Regions from separate parts of the Streptomyces sp. NPDC034043 genome, predicted to be linked through region 3. Evidence: predicted binding sites of a transcription regulator. Region 3 holds the regulator's gene; each other region holds the start of a gene.
What was found. Region 3 encodes HrcA, which represses chaperone genes, less so after heat shock. Its sites were predicted from a motif close to TTNGCACTCNGNNNNNCNGAGTGCNAA; they were not measured.
Positions count from the first base shown of each region.

Region 1 (3,271 bases), on a different contig from region 3:
GGTGAGTTCACGTCCGTTTCGACCAGGGACGCCGACTGGAAGGAGAAGCTGGACGTCTACGGCCGGCTCGTCCCGGTCTACCTGGTCATCGACATGCAGGACTCGGAGATCACCTGCTTCTGGGACCCCTCCCCGCACGGGTACCGCTCCCGCAGGACGGTGTCCTTCGGTGAGCCGCTGCCCGTCCCGGAGCCCTTCGGCTTCGAGCTGGACACCACCGGCTTCTAGGCCCTGTCGGGCCGGAAAACGCCCGAGGGCGGCACCGCCTCCGTGAGGAGGGGGTGCCGCCCTCGGTACGAGAACAGCCGATCAACCAGAGGCCGGAGCCAGGGGCCGATCAGAAGTCCATGTCACCGCCCGGCATGCCGCCCGGAGCGGCGGCGGCCTTCTCCGGCTTGTCGGCGATGACGGCCTCGGTGGTCAGGAAGAGCGCGGCGATGGACGCGGCGTTCTGCAGGGCGGAGCGGGTGACCTTCGCCGGGTCGATGATGCCCTCGGCGATCATGTCGACGTACTCGCCGGTCGCGGCGTTCAGACCGTGGCCGACGGCCAGGTTGCGCACCTTCTCGACGACGACGCCGCCCTCGAGACCACCGTTGACGGCGATCTGCTTCAGCGGGGCCTCCAGCGCGAGCTTCACGGCGTTGGCGCCGGTCGCCTCGTCACCGGTGAGCTCGAGCTTCTCGAAGACCGAGGAGGCCTGCAGCAGGGCCACGCCACCGCCGGCGACGATGCCCTCCTCGACGGCCGCCTTCGCGTTGCGGACGGCGTCCTCGATGCGGTGCTTGCGCTCCTTGAGCTCGACCTCGGTCGCGGCACCGGCCTTGATGACGGCCACGCCGCCGGCCAGCTTCGCGAGGCGCTCCTGGAGCTTCTCGCGGTCGTAGTCCGAGTCGGAGTTCTCGATCTCGGCGCGGATCTGGTTGACGCGGCCCTGGACCTGGTCGCTGTCACCGGCACCGTCGACGATGGTGGTCTCGTCCTTGGTGATGACGACCTTGCGGGCGCGGCCGAGCAGGTCGAGACCGGCGTTCTCCAGCTTGAGGCCGACCTCCTCGGAGATGACGGTGCCGCCCGTGAGGATGGCGATGTCGCCGAGCATGGCCTTGCGGCGGTCGCCGAAGCCCGGGGCCTTGACGGCGACGGACTTGAAGGTGCCGCGGATCTTGTTGACGACCAGGGTCGACAGGGCCTCGCCCTCGACGTCCTCGGCGATGATCAGCAGCGGCTTGCCGGACTGCATGACCTTCTCCAGGAGCGGCAGCAGGTCCTTGACCGAGCCGATCTTGGAGTTGACGATCAGGATGTACGGGTCGTCCAGGGACGCCTCCATACGCTCCATGTCGGTGGCGAAGTACGCCGAGATGTAGCCCTTGTCGAAGCGCATGCCCTCGGTGAGCTCCAGCTCCAGACCGAAGGTCTGGGACTCCTCGACGGTGATGACGCCTTCCTTGCCGACCTTGTCCATGGCCTCGGCGATGAGCTCGCCGATCTGGGTGTCGGCGGCGGAGATGGAGGCCGTGGAAGCGATCTGCTCCTTGGTCTCGACATCCTTGGCCTGGGCCAGCAGGGCAGCCGATACGGCCTCGACGGCCTTCTCGATACCGCGCTTGAGGGCCATCGGGTTGGCACCGGCGGCCACGTTGCGCAGACCCTCACGGACGAGCGCCTGGGCGAGGACGGTCGCGGTGGTCGTACCGTCACCGGCGACGTCGTCCGTCTTCTTGGCGACTTCCTTGACCAGCTCAGCGCCGATCTTCTCGTACGGGTCCTCGAGCTCGATCTCCTTGGCGATGGAGACGCCGTCGTTGGTGATCGTGGGGGCGCCCCACTTCTTCTCAAGGACGACGTTGCGACCCTTGGGGCCAAGGGTGACCTTGACGGCGTCGGCGAGCTGGTTCATGCCACGCTCGAGACCGCGCCGGGCCTCCTCGTTGAACGCGATGATCTTGGCCATGGTGAAGTGGTCCTCCCGGACAGGGGTGGATTGCTCCGGACCGCGCCCGCGCCCGCGACGGACGGCCTGCGGACCCGGCGGTTCCTTCCCGCCGGACCCTGCGGGCCTCACCGACCCGGTCCTCGTCTGAGTAGCACTCTCACTCGGAGAGTGCTAACGCCAATGATTAGCACTCGACCCCCACGAGTGCAAGCGGCTTCGGGCAACACGCGGGCGGCACGGGGCCGACATGCAGGAGGGGCCCACACCCTGTCCGGGATGTGGGCCCCTCATGCGCGTGTGCGTGCGTCGGTGGCCGATCGCGTTCGCTCCGGCTCAGCCGGCCGCGAGCTTGACCATGTCCGCCTGCGGACCCTTCTGGCCCTGCGAGATCTCGAACTCGACCCGCTGACCCTCTTCGAGGGTGCGGTACCCGTCCATCTGGATGGCGCTGTAGTGGACGAACACATCCGCACCACCGTCGACCGCGATGAAGCCGTAGCCCTTCTCCGCGTTGAACCACTTGACGGTGCCCTGAGCCATGCCTAACTCCCCTATTACTGGCCCTTGCGCGGGACCGCACTTCGCGGTCCCGGGTCAGAACTTGCGCCGGAACGCCTCGACCGCGGCTGAATGTATCCGCACCGGTGCTGTCAGCAACAGGTCAATCCGACGAGAATTCTGGACACGCGGAAACGTTGAAATAGAGTGAAAATTTGGAATATTCCAGGGCAACTCGGGCCAGACAAGCAGCACCAAAGGCCCAAAAGGCGCGCGCATGTTGACTCAATGTCAACCATCCGTCGGCCCGCTCATATGCGGCGGGCAAGAACAGCGGAGGGGACTGCCCCAACTCTACCGCGCCCAATCAAGCAGAATTACCCCCTCCGTTTATGACGGAGGGGGTAATTCTGATGTGTTCGGTCAGCAGCCGCCGGCCACGGCGGGGATGATCGAGACGCCGGCGCCGTCCGGCGTGGCCGCCTGCAGGCCGCCCTCGAAGCGCACGTCGTCGTCGTTGACGTAGACGTTCACGAAGCGGCGCAGCTTGCCCTGGTCGTCCAGGACGCGCGCGGCGATGCCCGGGTGGTTCTGCTCCAGGGACTCGATGACCTCGGCGAGGGTCGCACCCTCGGCCGGGACCTCGGCCTTGCCGCCGGTGTAGGTGCGCAGGATGGTGGGGATGCGGACGTTGACGCTCATGGCGCTACTGCCTTTCCGGTAGAGCAGGGGGGATGGTCAGGCCAGGCCGGCGGCGCGGAACGCGTCCAGGCTGGGGCGGATGGTGGCGGTCTGGCCGCTGTCCGCGGCCACCGCCTCCAGGGTCTTGAGGCC
Region 1 covers NZ_JBVISF010000016.1:108,605-111,875, reverse strand. The annotation lists gene ACZ51S_RS29760 (Uma2 family endonuclease) at 1-228, shown strand, start outside; gene groL (chaperonin GroEL) at 338-1,957, opposite strand; gene ACZ51S_RS29750 (cold-shock protein) at 2,273-2,479, opposite strand; gene ACZ51S_RS29745 (MoaD/ThiS family protein) at 2,861-3,139, opposite strand; gene thrC (threonine synthase) at 3,176-3,271, opposite strand, start outside.
Region 1: the regulator HrcA is predicted to act here: its motif matches at 2,088-2,114, upstream of groL (chaperonin GroEL).

Region 2 (3,271 bases), on a different contig from region 3:
CGCCGAGATGGCGTCCTCGAGGCGGTGCTTCTTCTCCTTGAGCTCCACCTCGGTGGCGGCGCCGACCTTGATGACGCAGACGCCGCCGGCGAGCTTCGCCAGGCGCTCCTGCAGCTTCTCGCGGTCCCAGTCGGAGTCCGTGGACTCGATCTCGGCCTTGATCTGGTTGACGCGGCCCGCGACGTCAGCGGCGTTGCCGCCACCGTCGACGATGGTCGTGTCGTCCTTGGAGATGGTCACGCGGCGCGCGGAACCGAGGACGTCCAGACCGGCCTGGTCGAGCTTGAGGCCGACCTCCTCGGCGATGACGGTGGCACCGGTGAGGGTGGCCATGTCCTGGAGCATCGCCTTGCGACGGTCACCGAAGCCGGGGGCCTTGACGGCGACCGCGTTGAAGGTGCCGCGGATCTTGTTGACGACGAGGGTGGAGAGGGCCTCGCCCTCGACGTCCTCGGCGATGATCAGCAGCGGCTTGGAGCCACCCGCCTGGATGACCTTCTCCAGCAGCGGCAGGAGGTCCTGGATGGAGGAGATCTTGCCCTGGTTGATCAGGATGTACGGGTCGTCGAGGACGGCCTCCATACGCTCCTGGTCGGTGACCATGTACGGGGACAGGTAGCCCTTGTCGAAGGCCATGCCCTCGGTGAACTCGAGCTCCAGGCCGAAGGCGTTGGACTCCTCGACGGTGATGACACCGTCCTTGCCGACCTTGTCCATCGCCTCGGCGATGAGCTCGCCGACCTGGGCGTCCTGCGCGGAGAGCGCGGCCACGGCGGCGATGTCGGACTTGTCCTCGATCGGGCGGGCGGTCGCGAGGAGCTCCTCGGACACGGCCTTGACCGCGGCGTCGATGCCCTTCTTCAGGGCGGCCGGGGAGGCGCCGGCGGCGACGTTGCGCAGACCCTCGCGGACGAGCGCCTGGGCCAGCACGGTGGCGGTGGTGGTGCCGTCACCCGCGATGTCGTTGGTCTTGGTCGCCACCTCCTTCACGAGCTGCGCGCCCAGGTTCTCGTACGGGTCGTCCAGCTCGACCTCGCGGGCGATGGTGACACCGTCGTTGGTGATGGTGGGGGCGCCGAACTTCTTGTCGATGACGACGTTGCGGCCCTTGGGGCCGATCGTCACCTTGACCGTGTCGGCAAGCTTGTTGACGCCGCGCTCAAGGGCGCGACGGGCGTCCTCGTCAAACTTCAGAATCTTGGGCATGGGAGCGGTTCCGCCCTCTCGTTGCGATCCTCGGCCGCTCACCGCGACCGCCTGAAACGAACTACGCCCCTCGCCGCCCGGCATCAGCAGGGTGACCAGGGGCGCAGCTCAAAGCAAAACTGGAGAAGAGAATTACTTCTCGACGATCGCGAGGACGTCGCGGGCCGAGAGGACGAGGTATTCCTCGCCGCTGTACTTCACTTCGGTGCCGCCGTACTTGCTGTACAGCACGATGTCGCCGACGCTGACGTCCAGCGGGAGACGCTGGCCGTCCTCGAAGCGACCCGGACCGACCGCAAGGACGACGCCCTCCTGGGGCTTCTCCTTCGCGGTGTCCGGGATGACCAGGCCGGAGGCCGTGGTCTGCTCGGCGTCGAGCGGCTGGACCACGATGCGGTCCTCAAGCGGCTTGATGGCAACCTTGGAGCTGGCGGTCGTCACGATCCGACCTCCCCCTTCGGAGATCCGGGGTTAACTGTCTGAGGTGGCGACCAGGTCGATCCGTCGTCGCGGGTGCCGGACCTGCCTGTCGCTGTGTTGGCACTCACCGGGGGCGAGTGCCAGGTGCGAGACTATTCCGGCGATTAGCACTCGGTCAAGCGGAGTGCCAACACGCTCCATCGGTTCCACGTATTCCGGCCGCCGAACCCCCCGTTCGGCTGAACGCCGACCCCGCCGGGACCGCCCGGGCCCCACACCGGGACGCCGGGGGGCCTCCGCCCGGTATGCGCCGCTTCGGGTGGGCGCGCCCCCGCGGCCGAAGACGCGCGCAAGCTGGCTGAATCCCTCCGCAGCAGCCCGCCCGGGCGAGGGTCCGTCCCGGCGAAGGATCCGGAATGAGTCATTCCGAAAGGAACCTCGGGGAGGGCATCGGCGTCGTAGAAGATATGAAGATAAAGCGCCTCATTGCCGAGCAGATCGGCCCCGGGACGACCACTGTGACGACCCCGGGTGCGCCGGACGCCGCGCCGTCCTCTTCTCCTTCCCCCGCCCCCACCCGGTCATCCGCCCCGCCGCCGCCCCCTCCACGGCCGGAGCGGGGCGCCCTCGGCGGCGGCGGCGTCCCGTGCGCGGACTGAGGCCGCTGACGGCGGCGGGCGCCCGCCGCCGCACCGAAGCACTGCTGCTCGTCCTGGTCATCGGCATCGCCGTCTTCGGCCACGTCAGCGCCGGACTGGCCATGAACGGCGAGCTGCCGCAGCACCTCGCCGGCTTCGTCATCAGCCTGACCCTGCTGTCCCTGGTGGGACACCTGGGCATCCGCCGGTTCGCGGCGTACGCGGACCCGCTGGTCTTCCCGCTCGCGATGCTGCTGACCGGGCTCGGCCTGGTCCTGATCCACCGGCTCGACCAGGGCTACATCGAGCGGTACGGCTCCGTGGCGAACGCGCCCGACCAGCTGATGTGGACGGTGGTCGGGGTCGCCGCCTGCATCCTGGCCGTGGCGCTGCTGCGCGACCACCGGCTGCTCCAGCGGTTCATCTACATCACCATGGCCATCGCCCTGGTCCTGCTGATCGCACCGGCGTTCTTCGGCGCGGACACGTACGGCGCGAAGCGGTGGATCATCCTCTTCGGCTTCTCGCTCCAGCCGGGCGAGTTCGTGAAGATCATGATCGCGATCTTCTTCGCGGGCTACCTGGTCGTCCACCGCGACTCCCTGGCCCTGACCGGACGCAAGTTCCTGGGCCTGCGCCTGCCCCCGATGCGCCAGCTCGGGCCGATCATCACGGTGTGGATCCTGTCGCTGCTCGTCCTGGTCTTCGAGCGCGACCTCGGCACCTCGCTGATCTTCTTCGGCGTCTTCGTGGTGATGCTGTACGTGGCCACCGAGCGCACCAGCTGGATCGTCTGCGGCCTGCTCATGGCGGCCGTGGGCGCCTTCGTGGTCGGCTCGACGGAACCCCACGTCAAGGCACGGGTCGCCGCCTGGCTGAACCCCCTGGCGATCTACTCGCCGAACCCTCCGCAGGGCCTCAACTCGGAGCAGTCCGCGCAGGCCCTGTTCAGCTTCGGCACCGGCGGCGTGTCCGGCACCGGCCTGGGCATGGGCCACCCGGAGCTG
Region 2 covers NZ_JBVISF010000004.1:97,270-100,540, reverse strand. The annotation lists gene groL (chaperonin GroEL) at 1-1,206, opposite strand, end outside; gene groES (co-chaperone GroES) at 1,339-1,647, opposite strand; gene ACZ51S_RS11735 (FtsW/RodA/SpoVE family cell cycle protein) at 2,273-3,271, shown strand, end outside.
Region 2: the regulator HrcA is predicted to act here: its motif matches at 1,791-1,817, upstream of groES (co-chaperone GroES).

Region 3 (3,271 bases):
CTGCTGGGCGTCGAGCTTGCCGGGGGTGGTGACCTCGACGTGGACGATCAGGTCGCCCCGGCCGCCGCCGCGCAGGTGGGTGACGCCGCGCCCGTGCAGCGGGATGGCCTGCCCGGACTGGGTGCCGGGCCGGATGTCGATCTCCTCCATGCCGTCCAGCGTCTCCAGCGGGCACTTGGTGCCCAGGGCCGCGGCCGTCATGGGGATGGTGACCGTGCAGTGCAGGTCGTCCTGGCGCCGCTGGAAGGTCGGGTGCGGCAGCTCGTGGATCTCCACGTAGAGGTCGCCGGCGGGGCCGCCGCCGGGGCCGACCTCGCCCTCGCCCGCGAGCTGGATCCGGGTGCCGTTCTCGACACCGGCGGGGATCTTGACGGTGAGGCTGCGGCGGGAGCGGACCCGGCCGTCGCCCGCGCACTCGGGGCACGGGGTCGGGACCACGGTGCCGAAGCCCTGGCACTGCGGGCAGGGGCGCGAGGTCATGACCTGGCCGAGGAAGGACCGGGTGACCTGGGAGACCTCGCCGCGGCCGCGGCACATGTCACAGGTCTGCGCCGAGGTGCCGGGGGCGGCGCCCTCGCCGGTGCAGGTGCCGCAGACGACGGCCGTGTCGACCTGGATGTCCTTGGTCGTGCCGAAGGCGGCCTCGTCCAGTTCCAGGTCCAGGCGGATCATGGCGTCCTGGCCGCGGCGGGTCCGCGAGCGCGGGCCGCGCTGCGAGGTCTGGCCGAAGAAGGCGTCCATGATGTCGGAGAAGTTGCCGAAGCCGCCCGCTCCGAAGCCGCCCGCGCCGCCACCGCCGCCCGAGGAGGACAGCGGGTCGCCGCCGAGGTCGTAGACCTGCTTCTTCTGCGGGTCCGAGAGGACCTCGTAGGCCGCGTTGATCTCCTTGAAGCGCTCCTGCGTCTTCGGGTCCGGGTTCACGTCCGGGTGGAGTTCACGGGCGAGGCGGCGGAAGGCCTTCTTGATCTCGTCCTGCGATGCGTCGCGGCGCACGCCGAGTACGGCGTAGTAGTCCGTGGCCACTTACGACTCCGCCAGGATCTGTCCGACGTAACGTGCCACTGCGCGTACCGCTCCCATCGTTCCGGGGTAGTCCATGCGGGTCGGTCCGACCACGCCGAGTTTGGCGACTGCTTCGCCGCCCGAACCGTAGCCGACGGACACGACCGACGTGGAGTTGAGCCCCTCGTAGGCGTTCTCGTGCCCGATCCGTACGGCCATTCCCGACTCTCCGGCCTCGCCGAGCAGCTTGAGGAGCACCACGTGCTCTTCGAGCGCTTCCAGCACCGGCCTGATCGTCAAGGGGAAGTCATGTCCGAAGCGAGTGAGGTTGGCGGTGCCGCCGATCATCAGCCGCTCCTCCGCCTCCTCGGCCAGCGTTTCGAGAAGGGTCGCGAGGACGGCCGTGACGGTCGCCCGGTCCTCGATCTCGAACGACTCCGGAAGGTCCTGCACCAGCTGCGGGACGTCGGTGAACCGACGGCCCACGACCCTGCTGTTGAGCCGCGCCCGCAGGTCGGCGAGGGAGTTCTCGCCGAAGGGCGTCTGGGTGTCGACCATGCGCTGCTCGACGCGCCCCGTGTCGGTGATCAGTACGAGCATCAGCCGGGCCGGGGCCAGCGACAGCAGCTCGACGTGCCGCACGGTGGAGCGGGTCAGCGACGGGTACTGGACGACGGCGACCTGGCGGGTGAGCTGCGCGAGCAGCCGCACCGTGCGCCCGACCACGTCGTCGAGGTCGACGGCGCCGTCGAGGAAGTTCTGGATGGCCCGGCGCTCGGGGCTCGACAGCGGCTTGACGCCCGCGAGCTTGTCGACGAAGAGCCGGTAGCCCTTGTCCGTGGGGATCCGGCCGGCGCTGGTGTGGGGCTGGGCGATGTAGCCCTCCTCCTCCAGCACGGCCATGTCGTTGCGGACGGTGGCGGGCGAGACGCCCAGCCGGTGCCGCTCGGTGAGGGCCTTGGAGCCGACGGGCTCCTCCGTCCCCACGTAGTCCTGGACGATGGCGCGCAATACCTCGAGCCTGCGTTCACTGAGCATCGCGCACACCTCCGGATGCGGGTCGGTCGTCGGTCTGGCCGTCGGGGGCCGGTCGCTGGCTTGTTGGCACTCTGCGCGTCTGAGTGCCAGACATCCCCCGGTCAGTGTACGGCCGGGTAGTACGCCGCGGGCAAGGGCGGCCCGCCAGGGTAGCGTCGCGGCATGGACGTGCGTTGGGAAGAGGCGGGCTGGGAACGGGTCACCGGACGGGTCGGCCGGCGGCGGCTGCCGGTGTGGGACTGCACGGTGGGGCTGGTGGTGGGGGACGAGTCGGTGCTGTTGATCGACCCCGGGTCCTCGGTGCGCGAGGGGGCGGGGGTGCGGGCCGAGGCGGAGCGGCTGACGGGCCGCCGCGTGACCCATATCGCATTCACGCACGGACATTTCGACCACGTGCTGGGCGGGGCGGCCTTCGCGGGCGCCGAGACCTTCGGGGCGGTCGGCCTGGACCGGCTGCTGTCGGCCCCCACCGGCCGCGAGGAGGTACGGGCGAGCGCGGTCCGGCACGGCCTGGCGGAGGCGGAGGCCGCCGAGGCGGCCGGGCTGCTCCGGGCACCGCGGCACCTGGTGTCGGGCGAGTGGACCCTGGAGCTGGGCGGGGTGCAGGTGCTGCTGGCCAACGTGGGGCCCGCGCACTCCCAGCACGACCTGGCCGTCTTCGTGCCGGGCGAGCGGGAGGCGGTGTTCTGCGGGGACCTGGTCGAGGAGTCGGGCGAGCCCCAGGCCGGCCGGGACGCGGTGCCGGGCCAGTGGCCGGCCGCCCTGGACCGGCTGCTGTCCCTGGGCGGGGACGACGCGGTGTACGTGCCGGGGCACGGAGCGCTGGTGGACGCGGGCTTCGTGCGTGCGCAACGCGCCACACTGGCGGGCCGGTTCGGCGTGTCGGAGGCGTGAGGGCGCCGGCTCTCCTAGTGTCGGCCGAATGCGTGAGTACTCCCCCGACCTGACCCCGCAGTGGAAGCGCGCCAAGGCCGTACCGGAGGTGCCGGCCGACCCGGACCTGGTGGTCGAGGTGGCGGGTACGGACTTCTGCGGCGCGGTGGTGGCATGCGAGGCGGGCACCGTGACCCTGGAGGACCGTTTCGGAAAGCGCCGGGTCTTCCCGCTGGAGCCGCGCGGCTTCCTGCTGGACGGCGCCGTGGTGACCCTGACCCGCCCCTCGCGGGGGCCCGCCGCGCCGGCCCGTACGGCCTCCGGCTCGATCGCCGTCCCGGGGGCGCGGGCCCGGGTG
Region 3 covers NZ_JBVISF010000005.1:389,360-392,630, reverse strand. The annotation lists gene dnaJ (molecular chaperone DnaJ) at 1-1,023, opposite strand, end outside; gene hrcA (heat-inducible transcriptional repressor HrcA) at 1,024-2,040, opposite strand; gene ACZ51S_RS15530 (MBL fold metallo-hydrolase) at 2,203-2,934, shown strand; gene ACZ51S_RS15525 (DUF3097 domain-containing protein) at 2,963-3,271, shown strand, end outside.